2 linked regions of the Candidatus Finniella inopinata genome follow. The protein of the gene in region 1 interacts with the protein of each later gene in a pairwise test. Links are inferred from orthologs where the notes say so. Each region holds a gene or a part of one and is shown on either strand. Other genes may lie near its edges. The genes, in order: priA and ssb.

The links.
Region 2: the proteins of priA (region 1) and ssb interact in binary tests that used the Escherichia coli proteins (3 or more experiments, as listed by UniProt). The link is inferred for Candidatus Finniella inopinata from one-to-one orthologs.

The regions. Positions count from the first base shown.
Region 1 is NZ_SCFB01000005.1:270,706-278,175, reverse strand. The notes cover bases 2,523-5,440. They hold priA (replication restart helicase PriA), read right to left. Parts: upstream 5,025-5,440; coding sequence 3,021-5,024; downstream 2,523-3,020. Other genes in these bases: fsa (fructose-6-phosphate aldolase), read left to right, coding at 5,048-5,440; EQU50_RS04910 (hypothetical protein), read left to right, coding at 2,523-3,009. Outside these bases: EQU50_RS04915 (hypothetical protein), read left to right, coding at 116-1,222; more of EQU50_RS04910, read left to right, coding at 1,555-2,522; more of fsa, read left to right, coding at 5,441-5,701; aconitate hydratase AcnA, read left to right, coding at 5,703-7,470.
Region 2 is NZ_SCFB01000014.1:22-7,538, forward strand. What follows is about bases 494-3,458. They hold ssb (single-stranded DNA-binding protein), read right to left. Parts: upstream 2,226-3,458; coding sequence 1,761-2,225; downstream 494-1,760. Other genes in these bases: gatA (Asp-tRNA(Asn)/Glu-tRNA(Gln) amidotransferase subunit GatA), read right to left, coding at 494-1,620; erpA (iron-sulfur cluster insertion protein ErpA), read left to right, coding at 2,323-2,649; xth (exodeoxyribonuclease III), read left to right, coding at 2,665-3,435; gatC (Asp-tRNA(Asn)/Glu-tRNA(Gln) amidotransferase subunit GatC), read left to right, coding at 3,452-3,458. In the rest of the region: more of gatA, read right to left, coding at 148-493; more of gatC, read left to right, coding at 3,459-3,736; EQU50_RS07190 (methylated-DNA--[protein]-cysteine S-methyltransferase), read left to right, coding at 3,752-4,300; EQU50_RS07195 (phosphoserine transaminase), read left to right, coding at 4,290-5,447; EQU50_RS07200 (hypothetical protein), read left to right, coding at 5,511-6,470; EQU50_RS07205 (DsbA family protein), read right to left, coding at 6,485-7,237; lpxK (tetraacyldisaccharide 4'-kinase), read right to left, coding at 7,328-7,517. UniProt on the Escherichia coli protein: Plays an important role in DNA replication, recombination and repair. Binds to ssDNA and to an array of partner proteins to recruit them to their sites of action during DNA metabolism. Acts as a sliding platform that migrates on DNA via reptation.

The sequences.
Region 1 (7,470 bases):
AAGGCTCCTCATCTCTTCGTTTTTTCAAATACTTTAGATGTAGAATCAATATTGACATTATTAACGAACTTAATTATGAATCTTATATAATCAAAAAATGGAACAGATCTAACAAATGGAAAATAAAATATCTACATTGTCATTTTTTTTACTCTCTGCCTTTTCAATCTCTACTGTTTTAGCTTCAAGTGGTGATATAGGGGGCGATGGCAAGAAGGTTACCACTTCTACATCATCATCATCATCTTCTTCTGCTATTAAATTTGAAGAGCCAGCTTCACGCTTTTCCACCCCGAAGGAAATGCATGATTACGGACAGCATCTTCATAATTTAGTGACGCGCTCTACAACTAGACAAGATTTCCAAAAGGTCATTAGATTTGCTGATGTGGATCCTGTTGTGAATACGAGTTGTACTTACTATATATCTGACATAGAAGCCTATGCGTTTAATCGCACATTTGCTTTAACAAGTTCGCATCTAAGACTTTCTCAAATGGAAGAGAATTTTTTAGTGCAAGTTACTATGTTGAATAACGCCCTCTCCTATGCGTGGGGGTATTGCTGTCATCAACTAACTAATATTTGGTTTGTATCAGGCCAAGAAGGAGAACCCGATGAGAGCATAAAAGTAAGCTTTTTGATCGGGAACGCCATAAAGACAGGTTTTCAGACGTCGGTTCCTACGGCAAAAGACCGTATTACTTCTCATCACGTTGCAATTACCTCTCTCCAGGGACAGATCTATTATGCCATTGGAGAACTTCTTATTCAGACTAGAACATCGGAAGAATTAACAGCTTTTTTCGAAAAAAATTCTTACTTGAAAAATCTACGCGGGTTCGTTCGGTTTATGGGGCCAGGAGTTTCTGAAGGTGCTCCCATTGCCTCAGAGGAGGGGCATGCCATACAGCGCCTCTTATTTGACAAAGCTATCGAGTCTTTCAGAGAGAGCATCCGATTTGCAGAAAAACCCCTTGTCAGCAACGATGGTAATGTTAGGTTTGCTGCAATTGGTGCACTCAAGGAAGAGGCGCAAAAAGATCTGGTTACAACATTGTTCAACCAAGTAGAAGTGTTAAGGCATATAAAGGGTGGAGAGGAAGTTAATCAGTACATGGAGCAAGCTGAAAAATTCTGTACGCAGTTAAGACAGTCCAACTCAAAGCATGCTCAATATGCACAAAGGTTATATGAATACCAGCTCTCTAAAATGAAATAGTACGCACTCAAAAGTGAGGGTTCGAATTGCTTAAATCGTTTTAGATAAACGAGCTTTAAAGAGAAACATGTAACGAATCAGCTTGAACCCCACTTTTCTCCAACTCCCCTCCGCACGGTCCTGGTATACAACCTTAACGCAAAAGTCGACTTCCCTCCCCCAAGGACGCCCAAAGATCATGATTTTGAAATCTTAAGCATCTGTTCTCTACAATCCATAAGAATCCCTTTAATTAATCTTTTTTTAAATCTTTTATGTAATAATTCAAATTGTAAAGTTTTTTTTCCAAAAGGTTTGGTATGCATTTTTTGTGTTTTTGTATGGTGATATGTGTGTTTTCGACTACCTATGCAGGCAGCGTGGAATTGGGATTTGTTGAAAATCAGTCTATTCATGACGCCCTTAAAGTTGCAAAAGCCGCCGGCGATAGAACACCATCCTTAACTCTTTCAACAGACACCCAAACCGAAGAAAAAAGCAGTGATCTATCCTCTTTTACATCGCTTACGATTCTTGGGCAAAAACCCGATGGCACCGTCATAAGACCAGTCAATACGTCAGATGTTCTTGGCAGGCGTGCTTTCAGCATTCTATCTTCTTTAACCTTTTCCACTCTTGCACTTTCTCACATAAAATTAAGGGGTTTTATAATTAATTCCGAATCAGATGCGGACTTTAACTCACCTTCCTTAACCGTGTCTATTGATGGCCCTGTAACGTTTAGAGAAAATGAGGGTTACCTTTGCGGAGCCATTCATTCTAAATCCCCATTGTCCCTTTCTGGGATTGGTCCTGCCACATTTACACAGAATAAAGCAAGTCTAGGAGGCGCCATTTATTCTGGGGGTTCCTTGACTATTTCCTGCCCTGCAGATTTTAATTGGAACAGCGCTAAACAAGTCGGCGGAGCCATTCGGGCTGAATCCGTCACCTTTTCCGGCAACCATCCCGTGAGTTTCACAAGAAACAATAGCATTAATAATCATGGGGGAGCCATTTATGCTGAATCAATAGACTTTTCAGGAACTAGGTTTGTGACTTTTACAGGGAATATGTCCATCTCTGGAAATGGTGGAGCAATTTGTGCCAATGCATTGATACTGAAAGATGCCCAGTTTTCAGAAAACAAGGCAACCAAAGGGGGAGCTGTATTTATTTGTGGTGGTTCATTAATTTACACAACCAGCTCCCTAACCAGACTCAATCCAACAGAATTACCACCTGTTATTGGCGATAACGATTTGGCCTGTGAGTCATTATTGAACTTAGTCTCCATTTTTACAAAAAATGGACCAAGTTCCCTGGTCTTAAACACAAACAACAGCGAATGGAACGGACACACTGTCATCCAAGAAGGACATTTCATTGTAGGCGATACAATAGATTGTGATGGTGCGGTATGGGGTGCAAATGGCGCAAATACTATTACCATAAAAGGAGACGCCAGAATGGGAGGCTTTGGGACCATTAATGCCAACAAAGTCACTTTTGAAAACGGGAGTGTTTGGTGTTTATTTTTTGGAGGAGATAAGGTTGGGAAACTGAACGTTCAGGGAGCCTTTACACTTCCGACTGGCATAGACGTGAAAGAAACGAAGGAAGAAACTTTTCCAACCGATGGCGTCATCGTCGCAACTTATGGAACTTTGGCTGGTGATTTAAACTTCCTTAATATGCAGCTTATTGATGCAAATCTGATTCTAGAGAGTCAGGTTATTGACTCGCAGTCAAAGCGGCTGGTCTTAAAACAGTTCTGTGTACCTCCGACCACCACCATTAATTCCTAAAACGAACTTTCTCACATAAAAGAATAAGGGTCTATATCCACACTCACACGAACACTGCCTGTTGCTTTTTTAAGAGACGGATGACTGAGCCACAGCTTCAGAAAAGGTTGTAAAGCCATAGCCTGCGAGGATTTCAGCAGGAATCGCCAGCGGTAACGACTTTTCACACGAGCAAGGGGAGCTGGAACGGGGCCCAAAACGGTCACATTATCGGCGTTTGGGGCCAGTCGAGCGAGAGTTTTAGCGTATCGTTCAACTGTCATTTCGTCTAGACCTGAAACGACAATTGCGGCCAGGTAACCATAGGGCGGGAACTGTTGGGCTTGACGCTGGTGCAGCTCACACGCATAAAAATCGTCCCGCCTGTGGTTTTGAACCGAAAGAAACAAGGGATGATCTGGATGATAGGTTTGTAAAACAACACGACCCTGCTTTTGTTCACGACCAGCACGACCAGAAACCTGATGCAACAGCTGATACGTTTTTTCACTGGCCCTTAAATCCCCCCCATTTAAACCCAAATCAGCATCAAGAATGCCAACCAACGTTAGTAAAGGGAAATGGTGCCCCTTGGCCAAAACTTGCGTGCCAATCAAAATATCAATTTTAAAGTTTTTGATATCATCAATAATAGTTTGGATCGCCTTGGGGGTCGATAACTGGTCACTGGTCACAACTTGGATGCGGGCCGATGGGAAAGTTTTTCTAACCGCCTCCTCTATCCGTTCCACACCTGGCCCACACGCCACAAACGAATCCTCCGTCTGGCAAGTTGGACACACAGGCGGCAGATTTTGTGTAAAACCACAATGATGACAACTCAGTTGGCCTTTATGCTTATGCTGCACCAACCACACCGAACACCCCGGGCACAAAAACCGATGACCACACCCCCGACAAAGGGTTAAGGGGGCATACCCCCGTCGATTCAAAAACAAAAGAACCTGTTCCTGATTGGAAAGACACTGCCTGATGTTGGTGACAAGCGGAGCCGACAACCACTGGTTACGGGATTGGCCCCGCATATCAACAATCTCAACCAGAGGCAGGGTCGCCTCTGCAAAGCGCCCCTTCAAAATCAAAGGGTGATATTTGCCTTTATCGATATTAGACATGGTCTCTAACGCTGGCGTAGCGGACGCTAACACGATGGGAATTTCTGATAACCGCGCCCTGACCACCGCCATATCACGCGCATGATAATGATTTTGTTCTTGCTGTTTGTAAGAATCGTCATGCTCTTCATCAACAATAATGAGTTGAAGATTTTGAAAGGGCAAAAAAAGAGCCGACCGGGCACCAACCACCACCACAGGTTGATCCTTTAAAACCTGCTGCCACGTCTGGCGTTTGTTTTTAACCGTCACGTTTGAATGCCAAAGCTGTGGCTCAAACCCAAAACGCCGTTTGAACCTTTCCAACCACTCGTTGGTCAAGGCAATTTCAGGTAACAAGACCAAAGCCTGACCTTGGTTCTTTAACACGTGTTCGATGGCGTTCAGATAAACCTCAGTTTTCCCTGACCCAGTCACCCCATCTAAAACAAAGGGAATAAACGTTTTCGCGCCTTGAATGATCGCATAACTGGCTTGTTGTTGTTCAACAGACAACGTCACGGTGTGGTCAAAACTATAAGCCGGGGTTGGTAACTCTTCTGGTTTTTTAAGGACTTTTAGAAACTCAGCAGGTGGCAGGGCCAATACCATCTTTAAAACTGACCCTAAGGGAATCAAAGTATAATTCGCCACCCAATAAATAAAATCCAAACTGGTTTCCGGCAATTGAAAGGGCAAAATGGTTCCAATATCTTTGACCGTCCCTTCAAAGGTGGAATTTTCCGAGATCGACCAAACCACGCCCAAAATTTCCCGCCGACCAAAGGGAACCATCACGACTTGCCCCCGCGTAACCCCTGCCCCCTCTGTGGAATAGGTGAAAGTTTGATCAAAGGGGCCCGTTGTTAAAACTTGGACTTGCATTTTTGTCGAAAATTGGTTGCTATCTGTTAATAACATACAAGGAAAAAGGCCAACAAACGATGAAGTTTTTTTTAGACACCGCCCACATAGAAGACGTAAAAGAATTGCTGCCCACTGGTTGGGTCGACGGCATTACCACCAACCCATCCCTGATTGCCGCCAGTGGACGCAAATTTTTGGATGTGATTGCTGAGATGTGCGATCTGATCGAAGGCCCGGTCAGTGCAGAGGTGGCTGCCACCGATTACGCAATGATGCTGACTGAAGGACGCCACTTGGCAAAAATTTCAGGGAATGTGGCGGTGAAACTGCCGTTAACAATGGATGGATTAAAGGCATGTTACGCGCTGACACAGGAAGGAACCATGGTCAACGTCACCTTATGCTTTTCAGCAGCCCAGGCCCTTTTAGCAGCGAAGGCCGGCGCAACCTTTGTTTCCCCCTTTGTTGGGCGCCTGGATGACGTCGGGCACGATGGTATGGCCCTTATTCAAGAGATATGCCAGATTTATGCCATGCATTCGTTTGATACTGAGGTCTTGGCCGCCTCCATTCGCCACCCTCAACATGTCATACAGGCTGCCCAACGAGGCGCCGACGTTGCCACCATTCCCCCAAAGGTTATTCACCAACTGTTGCATCATCCCTTGACCGACAAAGGTGTGGAACTTTTTACGAGTGATTGGAAAAAAACGGGTCAGAGTATTTTGTAAAATGTCAGACCAAAGCTTTACCCTAAACAACAAAACGTACACGTATTACGCTTTAACAGACGCAGCGCCGATCGATAAAGTCCGGGAACTGCCGGTCTCTCTCAAAATCCTGTTAGAGAATTTATATCGTCATGGCCATAAGGATATAGAGGCACTGATTGATGGGCTTTCCAACAAAATTAAGTCTGACATCTCGTTCTATCCCAGCCGCGTCTTGATGCAGGATTTCACAGGCGTGCCGGCCATCGTTGACCTGGCGGCGCTGCGTGATGCCGCAAAAAAACAAGACCTTGATCCCCATAAAATCAACCCCCAGATCCCCGTCGATTTGATTATTGACCATTCGGTCACCGTTGAAGATTTTGGAAATGATCAGTCATTTGGACGGAATGTCACGCGGGAGTATCAACAAAACCTTGAACGATACCGTTTTTTGAAGTGGGGTCAGGCAAGCTTTGAAAACTTTCGTGTGGTTCCCCCAGGTACCGGCATTTGCCACCAAGTGAATCTGGAATATTTGGCCCAAGTTGTGTGGCAAAAGCCTCAGCCTGATGGCACGATTCTTCTCTACCCCGATACCTTGGTTGGAACGGACAGTCATACCACCATGGTCAACGGCTTATCCGTTTTGGGATGGGGTGTGGGTGGGATCGAGGCCGAGGCTGCTATGCTGGGTCTGCCGCTTTCTTTACTGATGCCAACTGTCGTGGGTGTTCACCTGAAGGGGCAGCTGCCCCCCGGATCCACAGCCACCGATTTGGTTTTAACCCTGACCCAGCTTTTGCGCCAAAAGGGTGTAGTTGGGAAATTCGTTGAATTTTATGGTCCAGGGCTGAATCATTTAACCCTGCCCGATCGAGCCACGATTGCCAATATGTCGCCAGAGTTCGGCGCCACGTGTGCCTTTTTCCCAATCGATGATGAGACGTTAAACTACCTAGCCTTAACGGGACGCAATCAAGAGCATATCGCCATAGTCGAGGCCTATACTAAGGCCCAAGGATTGTGGCACGACCCTGAATGCGAACCCTTATTTGATGAGACCTTGGAAGTTAATCTGGCGGACATAGAACCCAGTGTGTCAGGACCCAAACGTCCCCAAGATCGTGTGCCTTTAAGCCAGGTTCCGGTCATAGCGCAACAAATGACACCCCCCTCTTCTGCCGAATCCCCCCTCAAAAACCACGATGTCGTCATCGCCGCCATCACCAGTTGCACCAACACCTCTAACCCCGTTGCCATGATTGGGGCTGGTCTGATGGCCCGAAAAGCAAGGGCTTTGGGTTTGACGCCTAAACCTTGGGTTAAGACATCCCTGGCGCCCGGTTCAAAAGCCGTCAGCGATTATCTGCAACAAGCCGGCTCGATGCCTGACCTGGAGGCCCTGGGTTTTTATCTGGTTGGATACGGCTGCACCACCTGCATTGGTAACTCTGGCCCCTTAAGTCCAGACATTACGAAAACCATCGAAGAAAACGATCTTACCGTCAGCAGTGTGCTTTCGGGCAATCGCAATTTTGAAGGGCGCATCCATCCGTTGGTGAAGGCCAATTACCTGGCGTCACCCATGCTGGTGGTTGCCTATGCCTTGGCCGGCACGACGTTGGTTGATCTAACGCGCGACCCGTTGGCAGATGGCGTTTATCTAAAGGATATTTGGCCCACCTCACAAGAGATTCAAACCCTTGTCGACCAGTGCCTAACCCCCGAGTTATTCAAAAGAAACTATGAAAACGTTTTCAACGGCGACGATGTTTGGCAGGCAATAT
Region 2 (7,517 bases), on another replicon or contig:
GTACCAAAGATGCGTCTGAAGGCGACATCGTTTTTGGGGTCTAAGAATTTGGTTAGGATAAGATTCGTCTATATTATGATTATGAATAGTACGTTCTATGCACCTTAACAATAACACATTTTTCTAACATTATTGAAAAAAGTTAGCTCAATCATTCAATAATCTATGTTGACGAAAGTTAGCACCCTGTTCGATGACAGTCGCCACATTCAACAAAAGTTGTTCAGACAAAGCCGGACCAATCAATTGCAAGCCAAGAGGAAGCCCTTCGTCATTAACGCCTGCCGGCACAGAAATAGCAGGTAGACCCGCCATATTAACCGTGACAGTATAAATATCATTCAAATACATAGTGATAGGGTCGGTTGGTCTTTCATCAACACCAAAAGCAGCACTGGGTGTTGTAGGAGTTAGAAGCACATCGACCTTTTGAAAAGCCTGATCAAAATCGGCAGCAATCAGTTGTCTAACCTTTTGGGCTTTTAAATAATAAGCGTCGAAATATCCAGCCGATAAGACGTATGTTCCCATCAAAACACGTCGACGCACCTCCTCACCAAAACACGCGCGACGTGTTTTTTCATAAAGGTCGTCCAGTGTCTTTCCATCAACACGAGCTCCATAACGGACGCCATCAAAACGTGCTAAATTTGACGAGGCCTCGGCCGGTGCCAAAACGTAGTAAGTCGGCAAAGCGTAGGGTGTCGTTTTTAAGCTAATATCATACATTACAGCACCAGCTTCGGTTAACCAAGCAATCCCCCGTTCCAAAAGTTCCAAAGTTTCCGCGTTCAGATTTTCGATATATTCTTTGACAATACCAACTTTCAAGCCTTTGATATTGCCATTCAAGTTATCCAGGTAGGCAGGTATCTCAACGGATAAAGACGTCGCATCTTTTTTATCGTGCCCTGCCATAACCTGCAACATAAGGGCTGCGTCTGCAACTGTATGCGTTAAAGGCCCGGCCTGATCCAATGACGACGCAAAAGCAATCATTCCCCACCGCGAACATAAACCATAGGTTGGTTTAATCCCAACCAGGCCACAAAAAGCCGCGGGTTGGCGAATAGACCCACCGGTGTCCGAGGCTGTCGCTGCCATAGCCAAACGGGCTGCAACGGCGGCGGCTGATCCCCCTGATGACCCCCCTGGCACAAGCTTTTTTTCAGGATCCTTTGATGGCTGCCAAGGGCTGATGCTGGGGCCAAAGTAACTGGTTATATTGGCTGAGCCCATGGCAAACTCGTCCATGTTGGTTTTACCCAAGAACACCCCGCCTGCGTTTAGCAAATTGGCGCTGACCGTTGACTCGTAAGGTGGCACAAAATTTTCCAGCATCTTAGAGCCAGAAGTTGTGCGAATACCCTTTGTGCAGAACAAATCTTTAATGCCCAGGGGCAACCCTTCCAAAGCGCCGCCTTGACCTTCACTAAGGCGCTGATCTGAAAGTTTAGCCTGTTCTAAGGCTTGTTCAGGGGTTTCTGTAATATAGGCGTTCAAAGAGCGTTTATCTTCCATGCGCTTCAAGAAAGCAGATGTGAGATCAACGGCACTAAAGTCTTTTTTTGCCAAACCTTTGCGGGCTTCGGTAAGGGTCAACGTTGTTAAATTTGTCATAAAAGTCCAGGGTTTTTATGTTAATTGAATCAAGTTTTTGTCGCACCATCGAGGGCGGGGGTCCAGTTATTTTGTCTAGATTCCCGCCTTCGCGGGAATGAAATCTGGAGAGTTAAAACGACTTGGAAAAACAGTTTCTATCAAAAAGGGATGTCATCATCCAAACCGCCAAAGGAACCAGCCGAATGTGCACCTTGACTTTCGCCAGAAGACGGGCTGCTGTAGCCTCCTCCCCCCGACTCATGATCACTTGAACGACTATCCAACAGAGTCAACTCACCTTTGAAACGTGATATTAAAATTTCAGTGGTGTAGCGTTCTTGCCCATTTTGATCAGTCCATTTACGCGTTTGAAGCTGGCCTTCAATATAAACCTTAGAACCCTTTTTAAGGTATTTCTCAGCGATCTCAGAAAGTTTCTCGTTCATAATAGAAACCCGGTGCCATTCTGTTTTATCTTTGCGTTCGCCCGTTGTTTTATCGCGCCAAGACTCGCCGGTCGCCACTGAAAAGCTGGCTATTTTCATACCATCTTGGGTATGCCGGATTTCAGGATCTTTCCCTAAATTACCAACTATAATGACTTTATTAACAGAACCTGCCACTGCAAACTCCTTGTTGTTTTTATTAAAATAAATCTACCTCTTTATGCCATGTTTTCGCTAAGATACCTAGTAAAGTTTAAAAGCCGGTTTTCACAAAATGCTAAAATTAACTGAAAATGCTATTAAGCGTCTTAATCACCTGATTGCCAGCAAACCATGCGACCAAACGACACACCTTAGGGTCAGTGTTTCGGGCGGCGGGTGCTCAGGTTTTCAGTACCACTTTTCACTGGATACGGCAGTTCATGCCGATGATCAAATTTTCCCAACCGAGGGTTCCACGGTCGTCGTCGATAACGCCTCTTTAAACCTTATAGAAGGCAGTATTATCGATTATGTAGAGGATCTATCCTCCGCCAGTTTTGTGATGAAAAACCCTAACGCTGTTTCTGGTTGCGGTTGTGGTAATTCTTTTTCAATATAGAAGGGCACTGAACTCTTGAAAATCGTTACCTGGAACGTTAACTCCATTCGCGTACGTCTACCGAATGTCACAAGATGGCTGAACAACCATCAACCCGATGTTGTGTTGCTGCAAGAACTTAAATGCTTAAATGAAGCATTTCCAAGACAAGAACTAGAGGACTTGGGCTATAACGTGGCCGTTCATGGTCAAAAAACCTACAATGGCGTTGCGATTTTATCCAAATCACCGATCGAAGACATCACGTATGGCCTTCCCAATTTTTCAGAGGACTTACAGGCCCGTTATATCGAAGCAGTAGTTGGCAAAGTCAGAGTCGCCTCGGTCTACATACCAAACGGTCAAGAAGTTGGCAGTCCTGCCTATGTCTATAAAATGGCCTTTTTAGGTAAACTTCACAGTCACCTTCAGCACCTTCTGACCTATGACGAGGCATGCGTTATAGGGGGTGATTATAATATTGCCCCAACCGACCAAGACGTTTATGATGCCGGTGTTTGGGCAGATAAGGTATTGTGTTCAAAACCAGAACGAAAAGCATTTCAGGCATTGTGCCATTTGGGGTACCAAGATGCGGTCCGACTGCGTCACCCTGGTGTGGGGCCTTTTACTTGGTGGGATTATCGAGCGGGAGCCTTTCTTGCTAACAAAGGGTTGCGAATCGACCATTTATTGTTATCACCTCTGGCTACTGATCGTCTTCAAGATTGTGGGGTCGATGCAGCCCCAAGAGCCGATGAAAAAGCATCTGACCACGCGCCTGTTTGGTGCACTTTAAACGTATAAAAAGGAAAAACAAAGAATGTCTTTAACTCAAAAGGATATCAAAAAAATCGCAGAACTGGCACGGATTAAAATTGACGAAACCGAAATTGACAACATTGCCCAGCAATTAAGCGGCATTATGGATTGGATCGATCAACTTAGAAACGTTGATACCAGCAGCGTTGATAATATCCCTCACCCCTCTTCTTATATGCAAGAAAGAGAAGACGTGGTAACAGAAACGAATCAGGTAGAGGCCATTTTGGCCAATGCCCCTGTTTCAAAACATCAAATGTTTGTAGTACCTAAAATGGTTGAATAAAGGGGAATTTTAAGCATGGAGTTACGCCAAGAATGCCGTTATTTGTCTTCCACCGCCTATGATAGCCTTTGTCATGATATGGGCTTGATCGGTGGTGTTGTTGAATTACCTTTCGGAAAAGTGATCGTCCGTCTTTTGGGAAATGCCATTTGTGGACTGGGATTCGTAAACAGCTCATGCTTGAAAGCTTTTCTACCCCATAAAATTTTTGATAAACCGTACCAGCCGAATGATGTCCGATGCCAAAACGTCGTCCGCAACGTTTTTGATAAAAAACCTGTGTCTTTGATCCTTAGCGGCACGACTTTTCAGCATCAGGTTTGGCATCAACTGCAGGAAATCCCATCTGGTGAGGTTATCAGCTATCAAGCCTTAGCAGAACGGATGGGTGATGTGAAAAAAACAAGGGCTGTCGCCTCAGCTGTGGCCCGAAACCCTATTGCCTGGCTGATCCCCTGTCATCGTGTTTTGCCAAAAAAAAGGGGAATTGGTGAATATCATTGGGGGCCGGAAATTAAAGCAAATCTTTTAAGATGGGAAAAAGGGGACTGGAATGATGCCTAAACCACAACAAAAACCAATATGTCCGAATTTTGGATCGGGCCCAACTGCCAAGCCCCCCAGCTGGCAACTTGATCATCTGCAATCAGCCCTGGTTGGTCGGTCTCATCGATCGCTTGAGGGCAAAGCGAAACTAGCCCAGTTGATTGAAAAAACGCGCAGCATCCTGAAGGTTCCCGAGGGCTATCGTATTGGCATTATGCCGGGCTCGGCAACAGGCGCCATAGAATGCGCGTTATGGTCGTGTCTTGGGTTATATGGTGTTGATGTCATGGCCTTTGACGTGTTTGGTAAGTTGTGGGTTACCGACGTCATAGAACAGCTGAAATTGACCGATGTCAATGTCATGCAGGCTGATTATGGCCAACTGCCGCCTTTGGTCCACAACCCGGATCGTGATTTGGTTTTTACGTGGAATGGAACAACCTCAGGGACTTGCGTTCCCAATGCCGATTGGATTCATGATGACCGAAAAGGCTTAACCATTTGCGATGCCACATCGGCAGCATTTTGTTTTGATTTACCGTGGTCAAAATTAGATATCACCGCCTATGCCTGGCAAAAAGGCCTGGGGAGCGAGGCCGCCCATGGCATGCTGATATTAAGCCCACAGGCAGTGGACCGATTGCAAACCTATCGACCCCCATGGCCCCTGCCCCGCCTGTTTCGTTTAACGAATCAAGGAAATCTTACAGAGGGCATCTTTCGGGGCGAAACAATCAATACGCCATCTATGTTATGTGCTGAAGACTGTTTGTTGTCCCTGGACTGGGCACAGCAGATCGGGGGTATGGAAGGGTTGGTGAATCGTTGCCAAGCTAACTTCGGCGTTCTAAAAGAATGGGTGAACAAGACCAGCTGGGTTGACTTTATGGCACATGACCCATCTATAACCTCGCCCATTTCAGTGTGTCTGACGCTTCCTTTATTAAAAGATCACCCTATAGTTGCTCAACGTGAATTCTTAAAATCGTTCGGGGCCTTATTAAGGAACGAACAAGCGGCCTTTGAGATCGTCAACCATATCCATGCCCCGCCGTCGCTTCGCATCTGGTGTGGGCCTACGGTCGAATCAGAAAATATAGAACTATTGTTGCCCTGGTTGGAATGGAGTTACCAAGAAACCTTAATAGAATTTGGTAAGCTTTAACGTATTTTTAACCTAAATAAAATTACCCTTATATCATAAGGCACTTATTTTTTTAGGGTAGACATGCAAGTTTTTTTGATTATTGTCACACTTCTCAGTGTGCTTTTTGCTGGAGAGATGAAGGCCTCAGAATCAGCAGAATCGCTTGAATCACAAGTGGCGAATACAACGCCCTCTGAGTCAATACCGTTTAAAGACCAACCCTACGAAAGATTCGTAAGTTTGGGCGACAGGTGCCATGTGGCGCATAACATTAATTATTATTTGGCAGCAAAGTCAGATAACCCTATTGTATCCAGCGCTTCACAGCAGAATATAGCTGAGGGCAAGATTGCCAATGCACTTATAGAGGATCTGGGTAAAAGAAAGCCCTATTTTTGGGGCGGCTTTCCTTTTGATTGGGTCCGTATAGAAGATTATGCCGGATTGATTCGACTTATTGAACGTGATTTTTCTCAATTTTTTGACAAAGGCAATATCGTTGGGTACTGGGAGGAACCTAACCTAGCAACGAAACAAACCCTCTATGATAAATTAAACTGCATCACGCGAAGAAATTTCCTAGAAAGCATTGTTTTGAAGAGAAATGATCAACAAGACTTTAGCTATCGTGGATTCGCTGAGGAATATAATAGAACACAAGTTACAGACTTTTTAGAAGCACCTTGGAAGGAAGAATATGAAAGATGTCACCAAAAAATAGGTTATATGATTGATAAATTTAGAAACTTAAAAAGTTATAAAACACTCTATATTATCAACTACCAATTACCTGACCACCAACTAAAAGAGCTCAGTAAAGCTTTGGCAAAAAGCAGAATGAACCTGAATTTCACAATTATTGTATGTCATCATGAGGTCGAAAATCGGAAAATTGATGATAACATCGTTCTTCGAAAAACAGCTTGTCTACATTGGGTCAATAACTGGTATTGGGACACGTCGATTTTAGACGAATTCAAACTTGATCCCAAGATCCTTGAGGGGCTTAGAGAATCATACAAGTCTGACAAAACTCAGTAATTTTTGGATCAATGTCAGTTCGTGGGCAACTTTTCCAAAAGTTTTTCTATGGATTTTGGTTTAGGCCAAGTTTGGACAACTTTACCGTTCACCAAAAAGGCCGGTACGTAATCCAACGATTTACCAAAATCCAAGGTTGCCTGTAAGTGGTTCGCCGTTAAGGCATCCTCTAGCGTGGAATCTTCCAGATCTGCTTGCTCTATTTCCTGAAAGCTGAAGCCATTACGCAGGGCAAAAAGTTTTACGAAAGCCCCTTCTATATTCGTTTGAACGTCAAGGTCCTCCGCCAATTTATCAACGTCCATTTTTAACTGTTCAGCGGTTTTTTCCAACGCCTCTTTTAGAAGCTGTCTGCGTTTCTTGGTGGATTCTTCCAAAACGGGATCCAACCATTCATCTTGGTGAGTCAGGAAAAATTGCATAAGCTTGATAACGTTTTGGTTTCCGCGCCGCCAGATCAATCTGGCAACGGTATAATCTAAGCGATGAAAAGGCAAAAGGCGGAATGTAAATCTGACATGCCCCATTTCAATAAAGTTTTTTTCAATTTCGGGAAAAAAGTTTTTTTCATAATCGGCGCAGTGGTTGCAGGTGGGTGAAAAGTACATAATAATATGGACCGGCGCGTCTAGACTTCCCAATACAACCTCAGCCAATGCCTTATCTGCTGAAGAAGTTGGTGGAACGTCAAAAACGCGTTCCGCAATCGCCAGATTAGGAACCACTATCGCCAAAACGGCTAAAGCACACAATCTCGAAAAACGCATTATTCTTCTTTTAAAAAAGCTTTCTCTACCTATTAGTATTCATCAAGTTTTCAAAAATCACCAGTATTTTTAAAAAGGCTGAATGACTTTTCATAATCCGCTTTCGTGGACAGGTGAGAGACCAAAGTGGTGCGCCAAAGCCTTTTCAAACGAATGCCGCTGATCAAATTGCAAAACAACAGGCAAGGTGAGTACTGCATTCTTGTAAGGTTCTGGTATCCTAAATTGGTCTTTTTCTGTTGTGATCAAGGGCGCATCATGCAACTGTGCAAGACGTTCA